DNA from 3 places in the Arthrobacter burdickii genome. Region 3 is predicted to be linked to each of the others. Evidence: riboswitches for the same ligand, from Rfam matches in the RefSeq annotation. Region 3 holds a riboswitch; each other region holds the start of a gene.
The links. Region 3 has a riboswitch for S-adenosylmethionine ahead of P5G52_RS13270 (AmiS/UreI family transporter). Riboswitches for the same ligand answer to the same signal wherever they lie in the genome.
Positions count from the first base shown of each region.

Region 1: linked by a shared signal. The riboswitch ahead of P5G52_RS17485 (bifunctional o-acetylhomoserine/o-acetylserine sulfhydrylase) and the one ahead of P5G52_RS13270 (AmiS/UreI family transporter) in region 3 are both predicted to bind S-adenosylmethionine.
Region 2: linked by a shared signal. The riboswitch ahead of P5G52_RS04010 (MetQ/NlpA family ABC transporter substrate-binding protein) and the one ahead of P5G52_RS13270 (AmiS/UreI family transporter) in region 3 are both predicted to bind S-adenosylmethionine.

Region 1 is NZ_JAROCG010000002.1:659,976-663,240, reverse strand. It holds gene metX (homoserine O-acetyltransferase MetX) at 1-749, opposite strand, end outside; gene P5G52_RS17485 (bifunctional o-acetylhomoserine/o-acetylserine sulfhydrylase) at 756-2,075, opposite strand; SAM riboswitch class IV at 2,157-2,273, opposite strand; gene P5G52_RS17480 (VOC family protein) at 2,428-3,069, shown strand; gene P5G52_RS17475 (DUF1540 domain-containing protein) at 3,164-3,265, opposite strand, start outside.
Region 2 is NZ_JAROCG010000001.1:863,930-867,194, reverse strand. It holds gene P5G52_RS04020 (methionine ABC transporter permease) at 1-102, opposite strand, end outside; gene P5G52_RS04015 (methionine ABC transporter ATP-binding protein) at 102-1,130, opposite strand; gene P5G52_RS04010 (MetQ/NlpA family ABC transporter substrate-binding protein) at 1,203-2,087, opposite strand; SAM riboswitch class IV at 2,286-2,399, opposite strand; gene P5G52_RS04005 (GAF domain-containing sensor histidine kinase) at 2,518-3,265, opposite strand, start outside.
Region 3 is NZ_JAROCG010000001.1:2,817,684-2,820,948, forward strand. It holds gene P5G52_RS13255 (hypothetical protein) at 1-285, shown strand, start outside; gene P5G52_RS13260 (zinc-binding dehydrogenase) at 381-551, opposite strand; gene P5G52_RS13265 (MarR family winged helix-turn-helix transcriptional regulator) at 624-1,013, shown strand; SAM riboswitch class IV at 1,261-1,373, shown strand; gene P5G52_RS13270 (AmiS/UreI family transporter) at 1,411-2,031, shown strand; gene P5G52_RS13275 (acyl-CoA dehydrogenase family protein) at 2,105-3,265, shown strand, end outside.

The sequences.
Region 1 (3,265 bases), on a different contig from region 3:
GCGCGACCGAAGCGTGCTTCCAGTTCCTGCTCGGAGCGGTAGGTGATGTGGGCGATGCGCCGGGCGATCCCGAGGCCCGCATCCGGATGCGGGCCGTCGTAGTAGTCGCCGCCGCGGTAGGCGGGGTCGAGCCGGATTGCCTGTAGCTGCGCCTGGGCGAACGCTATCTGTTCGGCCGAACTGGCGGCAGTGCAAGCGATGACGGCGCACCGCTCCACCCGCTGCGGGTACATCAGTGCCCACTCGAGCGCTCGTGCCCCTCCCATCGATCCCCCGAGGACCGACTGCCACTGCTTGATGCCGAGCCGGTCGGCGAGCAGGGCTTCGGCCCGGACGGAGTCGCGGATGGTGACGAAGGGGAAGCGCGATCCCCACGGGGTGCCGTCGGGAGCGAGGCTGGCCGGCCCCGTCGAGCCGTAGCACCCTCCCAGCATGTTGACGGACACCACGAAGTACCGGTCGGTGTCCACCGGGCGGCCGGGGCCGACGAGCGAATCCCACCAGCCCTCCTCCTCCGATGCGCCGCGTGCCACGTGCGAGCTGCCGGTCAGGGCATGCTGCACGAGCACCGCGTTCGATGCATCCCGGTTCAGTCGGCCCCAGGTCTCGAAGGCGAGCTGCACGTCCGGCAGCTCACCCCCGGTCTCGAGTGCCAGCGGTCCGATCGGGGCGATGCGCAGGAGCCCGTCCCCCGAAGGGCGCGCGTCGTCGATCCCGGGGTGCAGCGGAGCAGGAGGGTAGGTGGTCACGAAGGGCTAGACTCCTTTGGCGGCGCGGAACCCCGCGTCGAGGTCGGCGAGGATGTCGGTGATGTTCTCGAGGCCCACGGACAGTCGGACGAGGCCCGGACGCACGCCCGCGGTGAGCTGCGCTTCCGCCCCGAGCTGGCTGTGCGTGGTGGACGCCGGATGGATGACGAGCGAGCGGACGTCGCCGACGTTCGCCACGTGCGAGTGGAGTTCCAGTCCGTCGACGAAGCGCTTGCCGGCCTGCAGCCCGCCGACGATGTCGAAGCTGACGATCGCGCCCGTCCCGTTCTTCCGCCCGTACTTCCTGCCGCGCTCGTACCAGGGGCTCGAGGCGAGGCCGGCGTAGGAGACGCGCTCGACGTCGTCGTGCCCCTCGAGCCACTCGGCGACCGCCTGGGCATTCTGCACGTGGCGCTCGACACGCAGGCTGAGGGTCTCCAGGCCCTGCGCGATGAGGAAGGCGTTGAACGGCGAGACGGAGGAGCCGAGGTCGCGCAGGAGCTGGACGCGGGCCTTGAGGATGTACGCGAGATTCGCGCCGAGTGCGCTGCCGACGCCGAGGTCGCGTGCATAGACGAGTCCGTGGTAGCTCTCGTCCGGCGTGTTGAAACCGGGGAACCGCTCGGGATACCGGGCGAAGTCGAAGTTCCCCGAGTCGACGATGACCCCGGCGATGGCGTTGCCATGGCCCCCGAGGTACTTCGTCGCGGAGTGCACCACGATGTCCGCTCCCCATTCGATGGGTCGGATCAGGTACGGCGTGGACAGCGTGTTGTCCACGATCAGGGGAAGCCCGTTCTCGTGGGCGACGGAGCTGATGCCCTCGATGTCGAGGACGTCCTGCCGGGGGTTGGACACGACCTCGCCGAAGAAGAGCTTGGTGTTCGGCCGGACGGCCTTCCGCCACTGCTCGAGGTCGTCCGGGTCCTCCACGAAGGTGGTCTCGATGCCGAACTTCTTCAGCGTGTGCTTGAAGAGGTTGTACGTGCCGCCGTAGAGGCTGGGGCTGGCCACGATGTGGTCCCCCGCCTCCGCGATGTTCAGCACCGCGAAGGTCTCGGCGGCCTGGCCCGAGGCGAGCAGCAGGGCGCCGGCTCCGCCCTCGAGGCTGGCGATCCTCGTCTCCACTGCTTCCTGCGTGGGATTCCCGATGCGCGTGTAGATGGGCGCGAGCTCCGTCAGCGCGAACCGGTTGGCGGCACTCTCGGCACTCGGGAAGACGAACGACGACGTCTGGTAGATGGGAAGCGCACGCGCTCCCGTGGCTGCGTCCGGTACCTGGCCGGCGTGGATCTGGCGTGTCTCGAAAGACCAATCGTTGGACATGGTGCTCCCTGTCGGAAGGGGCCCCGCCTGGTCCGGTGCTCCGGCCGGTGCGTGCCGCTCCAGGAGACCGGCTCCCGCAGGAGCCCGCGCTTGCACGGCGCCGGAATAGCGCCGAACCTGGTCTTCACCCGGGGCACCCCACCGCGGTTGGAGGGTTGCCGGCCAGCAAGCCGGGGCTTCGTGCTGGCACTCATGACCTGCACCCATGAAAGCCCATCGGAGCGGATCCGGCAAGCCGGATGACCCTCCGTGAAGCAGCGTGCGGACGGGCGGCGGCGACGCCATCGGAGGACCAGCAGGAGTAAGGCGATCCTAAGTCGAGACGTGCATCACTTAGTGCCAAGATAACCGCATGCGATTGGACCATGTCTCATATGCCTGCGAACCCGATGGACTTGCTGCGACTGCCGACCGGATCGCAGCCAACCTCGGGATGGACCCCGTGAAGGGTGGCGTGCACCCGCGCTTCGGCACCCGGAACATGATCTTCCCCCTGGTGAACGGCCAGTACCTGGAGGTCGTGGAGGTCCTCGACCACCCCGCGTCGACCAAGGCGCCCTTCGGCCAGGCCGTGCGCGCGCGGTCCGAGGCCGGCGGAGGCTGGATGGGCTGGTGCGTCGCCGTGGACGACCTGGCCCCGTTCGAGGAGCGCCTCGGCCGCAGCGCGGTTCCCGGCAACCGCAAGTTCCCCGACGGCCAGGAACTGACGTGGCAGCAGATCGGCATCAAGGGGCTCATCGCTGATCCCCAGGTCCCCTACCTGCTCCGCTGGGACGAGGGCACCGAGGCCCTGCACCCCTCCCAGGCGCGCCCGGCGTCGGTCAAACTGTCCTGCCTGACCATCGCAGGATCATCCGAACGGGTGACCGAGTGGCTCGGCACCGCTGTCGAGGAGACGCTCGACGGCGTGCAGGTCCAGTGGATCGCCCCGAACGGCACCCCGGGCATCATGTCCGTGACCTTCGAGACCGCCGACGGCCGCATCGAGATCTGACATCACCCTCTGACATCACCAGAACGAACAGGAAAGGGCCGGACAGTCGTCCGGCCCTTTCCTGTTGCTCTCCGCGCGTCGGGCGGAGGCGCCGTCAGGCGTGGGTGTAGGTCAGGCAGTCGGCGGCGTCGGCGCCGGGTCCCACCTTGACGGCGGGGGCGCCGCACAGCAGGTCGTGGTTGTAGCTGCACTCCGA
Region 2 (3,265 bases), 2.0 Mb from region 3:
GAGCCCTCCGAGGCCTCCGAAGAGGAGACTGAGGCCCACGATGTACAGGGTCTCGTAGGTGGCTTCCCACAGCTGGGGTGTCAGGGGAATGAGGTCTTCCATCAGGCGAGTTCCTTCACGGTGATACGGCCGGCCATGTGGTGCAGGGTCGTGTCGATGACGCTGTCCGCCCCGGTGAGCGCGAGGGTGAGGTGCCCGAAGGCGCGGCCCCGGATGTCGTTGATGCCGCCGTAGATCAGTTCGAACTCGATGCCGGCAGCGGCCAGTTCGAGGAACACGGATGCCTGCGACGAGTCGCCGTCGCGGAAGGAGAAGGTGACGATCCGTCCTCGGTGCCTCTCCCGCAGTGCTGCCAGTTCATCAGGTGCGGGGATGCCGCGGACCACGGTGGAGACGAACCGTTGCGACGATGCTTCACGGGGGTTGGAGAACACGTCGAAGACATCGCCCTGCTCCACGATCCGTCCGCTGTCCATGACGGCCACCTTGGTCGCAAGCGTCTGGATGACGTCCATCTCATGCGTGATCACCACGATGGTGATGCCGAGTTCCTCATTGACCCGGCGCAGGAGGCGGAGTACTTCGTGGGTGGTCTCGGGATCGAGTGCCGAGGTGGCCTCGTCCGCGAGGAGGATCTTGGGTGAGGTCGCCAGGGCGCGGGCGATGCCGACGCGTTGCTTCTGGCCGCCGGAGAGCTGTTCCGGGTAGTTCGATGCCTTGTCCGCGAGTCCCACGAAGTCGAGGAGTTCGGTCACGCGGGCCTGGATCTCGTCCCTGGTCCTGCCCGCGACCCGCAGGGGGTAGGCCACGTTGTTCCAGACCGTCTTGGCGCTGAAGAGGTTGAACTGCTGGAAGATCATGCCGATGTCCAGGCGCAGTGTGCGCAGCTGGCGGTCCGGGACGTTCGTGACTTGGTGCCCGTCGACGATGATGTCGCCGCTGGTCGCCTTCTCGAGGGCGTTGATCAGACGGACGAGGGTACTCTTCCCTGCCCCCGAGTAACCGATGATGCCGTAGATCTCCCCCGCCTCGATGTCGAGGCTGACGTTGTCGATGGCATGGACGAGCGGTTCGCCGCGGCGTCCCGGGGGGAAGCTCTTCGTGACGTTCCGCAGTGAGATGAGTGGCATCGTGTTCCTAGCTGAGGGATGCGTGTGGCCGGCCAGGATCACCGGTCGGCCACACGCGGAAGAGAAGGCTGATCAGCCCTGGGCGCGGGTGTCTTCCTCGACGGTGTCGAGGGACGTCTTCAGCTCCTCCACAGGCACCTTCAGGAACTCGGCGGTTCCGCCCGAGGTCTCCTGCACGGCGTCGAGGACTTCCTGGTTCTCCTGGTAGATGCTCACCAGCTTCTGATAGGTCTCGTTGTTCTCCTCACCGGCGCGCGAGGCGAAGATGTTGACGTAGGCGGCGGCGGCCGGATCGGTCGGGTCATCCTGGGCGATGGCGTCATCGAAGTTCAGGCCGGCGTCCTGCACGAAGTCGTTGTTGATGATCGCAGCGGCGACGTCCGGAAGGGAGGTCGGCGTCAGTGATGCCTCGAGGGTCGTGACGGTCACCTTGGATGCCGCCTCGTCGACGTCGTCGATGGTGGAGAAGGCGCTGCCGCCGTCCTTGAGGGTGACGAGGCCGGCGGACTGGAGGACGAGCAGGCCGCGCGCGAGGTTGCTCTCGTCGTTCGGCACGGCGACGGTCGACCCCTCGGGGATCTCCTCCACCGACTTGTACTTCGTGGAGTAGAGACCCAGCGGGTAGATGGCGGTCGATCCCACAGGAGTGAGATCCTCGCCGCTGGAGACGTTGTAGCGGGCGAGGTAGACGAGGTGCTGGAACTGGTTGAGGTCCAGCTCGCCTTCCGTGAGCGCAGGGTTGGGCTGCGTGTACTCGGCGAAGTCGACCACCTCGAGGTCGATGCCTTCCTCGGCGGCCGCATCGGTCAACGCGGCCCACTCCGGGTCGCTCGCACCCACGACTCCCAGGCGGACGGTCTCGTTGCCTCCCTCGGAGGCCTCCGAGGAGCCACAGGCAACAGTGAAGGCGAGGAACGGGACGACGGCGACGGCCAGGAGCTTGCGGGAGTTGATCATATTTTGTTTCCTTCGGACGGGTACCGGCTCAGCGGACGGCTCAGCGGCAGGGGAATCGGGACAGAAGCACCCAGCAGTCGCGCAGCAGTACTGACGGACAGCTCAGGCTGCTCGGACGTGGTTCTACTGGACTGACATGCTCGCTCACTGGATGCTGCGGGCGTTCTCCGGCAGGGCCTCGAAGAAGCGCCGCGGGAATCGCCGTACTTGCCGTCCGGAGTATCCCGGCGGCCGAATCTTCACCTGGAGCACCCCACTACGGGAGAGGGTTGCTGTCCAACCGGCCAGGGCCCATGGCTGGAACTCTTGATTCTTCTGGGAACGCTAGGCGACAGCATCGAACACGGTCAAAACGACCGTGACCCGGTGCGTCATATTCGACGACCCGCGTCGGCGGAGGGCGCATGACGCGTCGCCCCGGCGAAGGCCGTCAGGCCGGGCTCGACCCGAACCAGACCCGCACGGTGAGCCCGCCCCCGGGAGTCTGGTCGAAGCCCAGGCGCCCGCCGTGCGCCTGCGCGATGCGCACGCACGTCGCCAGTCCTATCCCGGTACCGGACGGATCGCCCTCCCGTCCGAGCCGCACCAGCGGCTCGAGCACGCGGTCGTACTCCTCGGGCGGGATGCCCTTCCCGTTATCGGCGACGTCGAGGCGCCAGAACTCCGCAATGCCGGTGCCCGTGATGTGCACTTCCGACGGGACACCCGGACGCGCATAGGCCACGGCGTTGGCCACCAGGTTCTGGATGAGGACCCGGAGCTGCTCGCGGTCGGCGTGACCGTGGAAGTCCCCGACCGTGATCTCCACGCCGTCGACGTGGTGCCCCAGATCGTCGACGGCGGCCGCGACGGCTTCGGCGAGGGAGACGGTCTCGAGGTGCGCCGTGCCGCCCACGCGCGAGTAGCCGAGCAGGTTCTCGACCATGGAGGACATCCGGAGGGCGCTCGCGCCGATGCGCTTGAAGTACGTGCCCGCCGGGCCTTCCTGGAGCGCCGGCTCATCCTCGGCGAGCTCCGCGAGGCCGACGACGTTGGTCAGCGGTCCCCGCAGGTCATGGCTGATCCGGCCGGCGAATTCGCCCAGCAGTTCGTTGCTGCGCTGCAGCTCGGACACCGTGGCATCCAGCTGACGTGTGCGCAGCTGGAGGTCGAGGACGTCGACGACCTGCGCGGCCAGC
Region 3 (3,265 bases):
GACCTCGAAGTTGATACCGTCCGGAAGGCTGCTGCGAGCGAGGGTTTCACTTACTTCCTCGTCAGGGCTGATGATGCCGGCATTTGCCTGATCCGCATCAGGGACGAGGACGAGAGTGCCTTCATGGCCGGCTGCGGCACCGGTACTGGTCATGTCACCACCACTTCGCTGCCCGGAACGAAAGACGGGCCACACACTATGGCACTCGTCACGGACGGTTATGCGACCGATGACCTCGAGAAAGACGGATGGACCAGGATCCAGGACAACATTCCGGTTCAGTGAGCCGGTCACCACGTCCCGCTCAGGGGTGGCATACCGCATTGAAGTGAGCCGGTAGGCCATCCTCTTCTGCGGGGTTCGTGGCGCCTGACTCCAGGTCAGGCGGGGATGACGATGACTTTCCCTGGGACATGACCGGCGCTGGCTTCCGCATGGAGGGCGGGCAGTTCCGGGAGGGTGATCCTGCGCGTCACCTCGACGGTGAGCGCGCCGTCATCGACGAGGGACACGAGCTGCGCGAGGCGGTCCCGCTTCCCTGACGCCGACACAACTGGGCGCGTACTTCGCGTTCACGGAGGTGGGCAGCCTCCTGCGCTCCGGGGTCGAGAAACGGCTTCGCGATGCCGGGGGCCCTCAGTTACGTCCAGTTCCAGCTCTTGGCACGCCTGGGCGACGCCGTCGACGGCCACCTACGCATGACCGACCTCGCCGATGGTGTCGTCTACAGCCGCAGCGGCCTGACCTATCAGGCACAACTGCTTCAGGAGCGGGGCCTGGTCACCCGATCCCCCTCGCCCGACGATGAGCGCAGCACCATCGTCGCCATCACCGCTGCGGGCCGCGACGTACTCCAGGCAGTATTTCCCGGGCATATCGAGGCCGTCCGTGGACTCCTCTTCGCCCCGCTCAGCGATGACGACGCCACCGACCTCGCCCGCATCCTCGGTCAGGTCAGCGCACACCTCCGAGCAGCCCCACCCCGCTCAGCAGCCCGACGACGAAAGACCTGACCCTGTCCGATCCGGCCAGTGTCCGTGCAGGCCGGATCGGCCCATCAGTCGGCCCTCGTCCCGGCCGCGACGGTGGTGCGGCGTCGTCGCCCTTTCCTCGTTCTTGCGCCAGAGGGCACGAGGCCGTCGTCGCGCCGGCCTCCGCGTCCTCCATCACAGACCGCTTCGTCATGCGGCGTCACGCAGCGTCAAAGCTCGCCCTTGTGCTGGAAACCGTCCCGGTCCAGCGCCTAGTCTCGTACCTACAGATCAAGAGTTCCAACGCGAAGCCCTGGCTCGTTGGACGGCAACCCCCTCCGTGGCGGGGTGCCCCAGGTGAAGATCCGGTCCCGCGCACCAGCGTCGGGGCAAGCACGGCGCGGGCCTCGGGGCTCCGCGTCCCGTCGACGGGACCTCCATGTCGTACATCTGCCTCCTCCTGTCCGGAGCGGCCCTCCTGATCAACGGTCTCGGCCTCCTCGGCCGGGTCACATCCCGCGACTCCGGGTTCTTCAACCTGGTGATCGGCACGCTCCAGCTGGTGATCGCGACGCTGATCGCGTCCGCCGGTGCTGCCGATCCCGCCGCGATCGGCTCGGCGAGCGGTATCTTCCTCTTCGGGCTCACCTACCTCTACGTGGGGCTGGGCTCGGTCGCCGGGTTGGGTGCGTCGGGTGTCGGATGGTTCTGCGGGCTCGTCGCCGTACTCGCCGTCGTCTTCGCCGGCACCTCCCTGGACGACGACCCGGTCAGCTCGGTGCTGTGGCTCGCGTGGGCGGTGCTGTGGGGCCTCTTCTTCCTGCTCCTGGCCTTCGATGCGGCGCACCTGACCCGGATCACCGGATGGAGCGCCATCCTGGTGGGCACGGCCAGCACCGTTCCTCCGGCCGTCCTCGGGCTCAACAGCGCCTGGCCGGCCGGCTGGACCTCCGCCCTCGGCGTTGCCGGAATCCTCGCTGTGCTGTTCGTTGTCGCCGGTGCCGTCAGCTCCCGACCTGCAAAGGCGCCGGCGGCCCCGCAGGTCGCCGTTCCCGCCTGACGTCCGCCCCTCCGTACCCGTCCCGAAATCCCCTCCCATCTCCCCTCCATCCGCTTCCACCGAAAGGCCGACCATGACCACGCTGACCCACACCCCTCCAGCCACCGACGCGGAGTACGAGCTCCTCGCCGCCCGCTTCCGGCCGCTGTTCGCCCGCATCGCCGAGGGCTCATCCCGCCGCGAGCAGGAGCACGAGCTCCCCCGCGAGGAGATCCGTGCACTCATCGACGCCGGCTTCGGCGCACTGAGGGTCCCGGTGTCCGCAGGCGGCTCCGGCGCCTCACTGCCCCAGCTGTTCCGCCTCCTCACGGAGCTCGCAGCCGCCGATTCGAACATCCCGCAGGCCCTGCGCGCCCACTTCGCATTCGTGGAGGACCGCCTGGTATCCACTGGAGCCCAGCGCGAGGTGTGGTTCAAGCGCTTCGTCGACGGCGAGATCGTCGGCAATTCCTGGACGGAGGTCGGCACCGTCACCATCGGAGACGTCATCACCAAGGTCAGCCCGGACCCGGACGACGCCGGCGCCTTCCGCGTCAGTGGAACCAAGTACTACTCGACCGGCAGCATTTTCGCGGACTGGATCGACACCTTCGCGCAGCGCACCGACAACGGGGTCAAGGTCATCGCGGTGGTCAGCACGCACCAGCCGGGGGTGACCCACAGCGACGACTGGGACGGTTTCGGCCAGCAGACCACGGGCTCCGGCACCTCCACCTTCGACCAGGCCCGGGTCGACGCCGTTAACGTCATCGACTTCGACACCCGGTTCAAGTACCAGACCGCGTTCTACCAGGCAGTGCTCCTCGCCGTCCTCGCCGGAAGCATCACGGCCGCCGAACGGGACGTGGCCCGCGAGGTCCGGAACCGCACGAGGATCTTCAGCCACGGCAATGCGTCGTCGTTCGCGGCCGACCCGCAGATCCTGCAGGTCATCGGCGAGGTCTCCGCGGCGGCGTACGCGGCGGATGCGACCGTCGAACGGGCCGCCCGGTCGCTGCAGTTCGCCTACGAGGGCGCATTCCTCGGGGACGAGGTCGAGGACGAGCGCCGCAACGACGTCGCCGAACTCGAGACCGCGAAGGCTCAGGTCATCCTGTCAGCGCTCGCCACCCGCGCGACATCCGATGTCTTCAACGCGCTCGCCGCCTCCGGCGTGAGTACCGCGAAGAACTTCGACCGGCACTGGCGCAATGCGCGCACGGCCGCCAACCACAACCCGTGGGTCTTCAAGGCG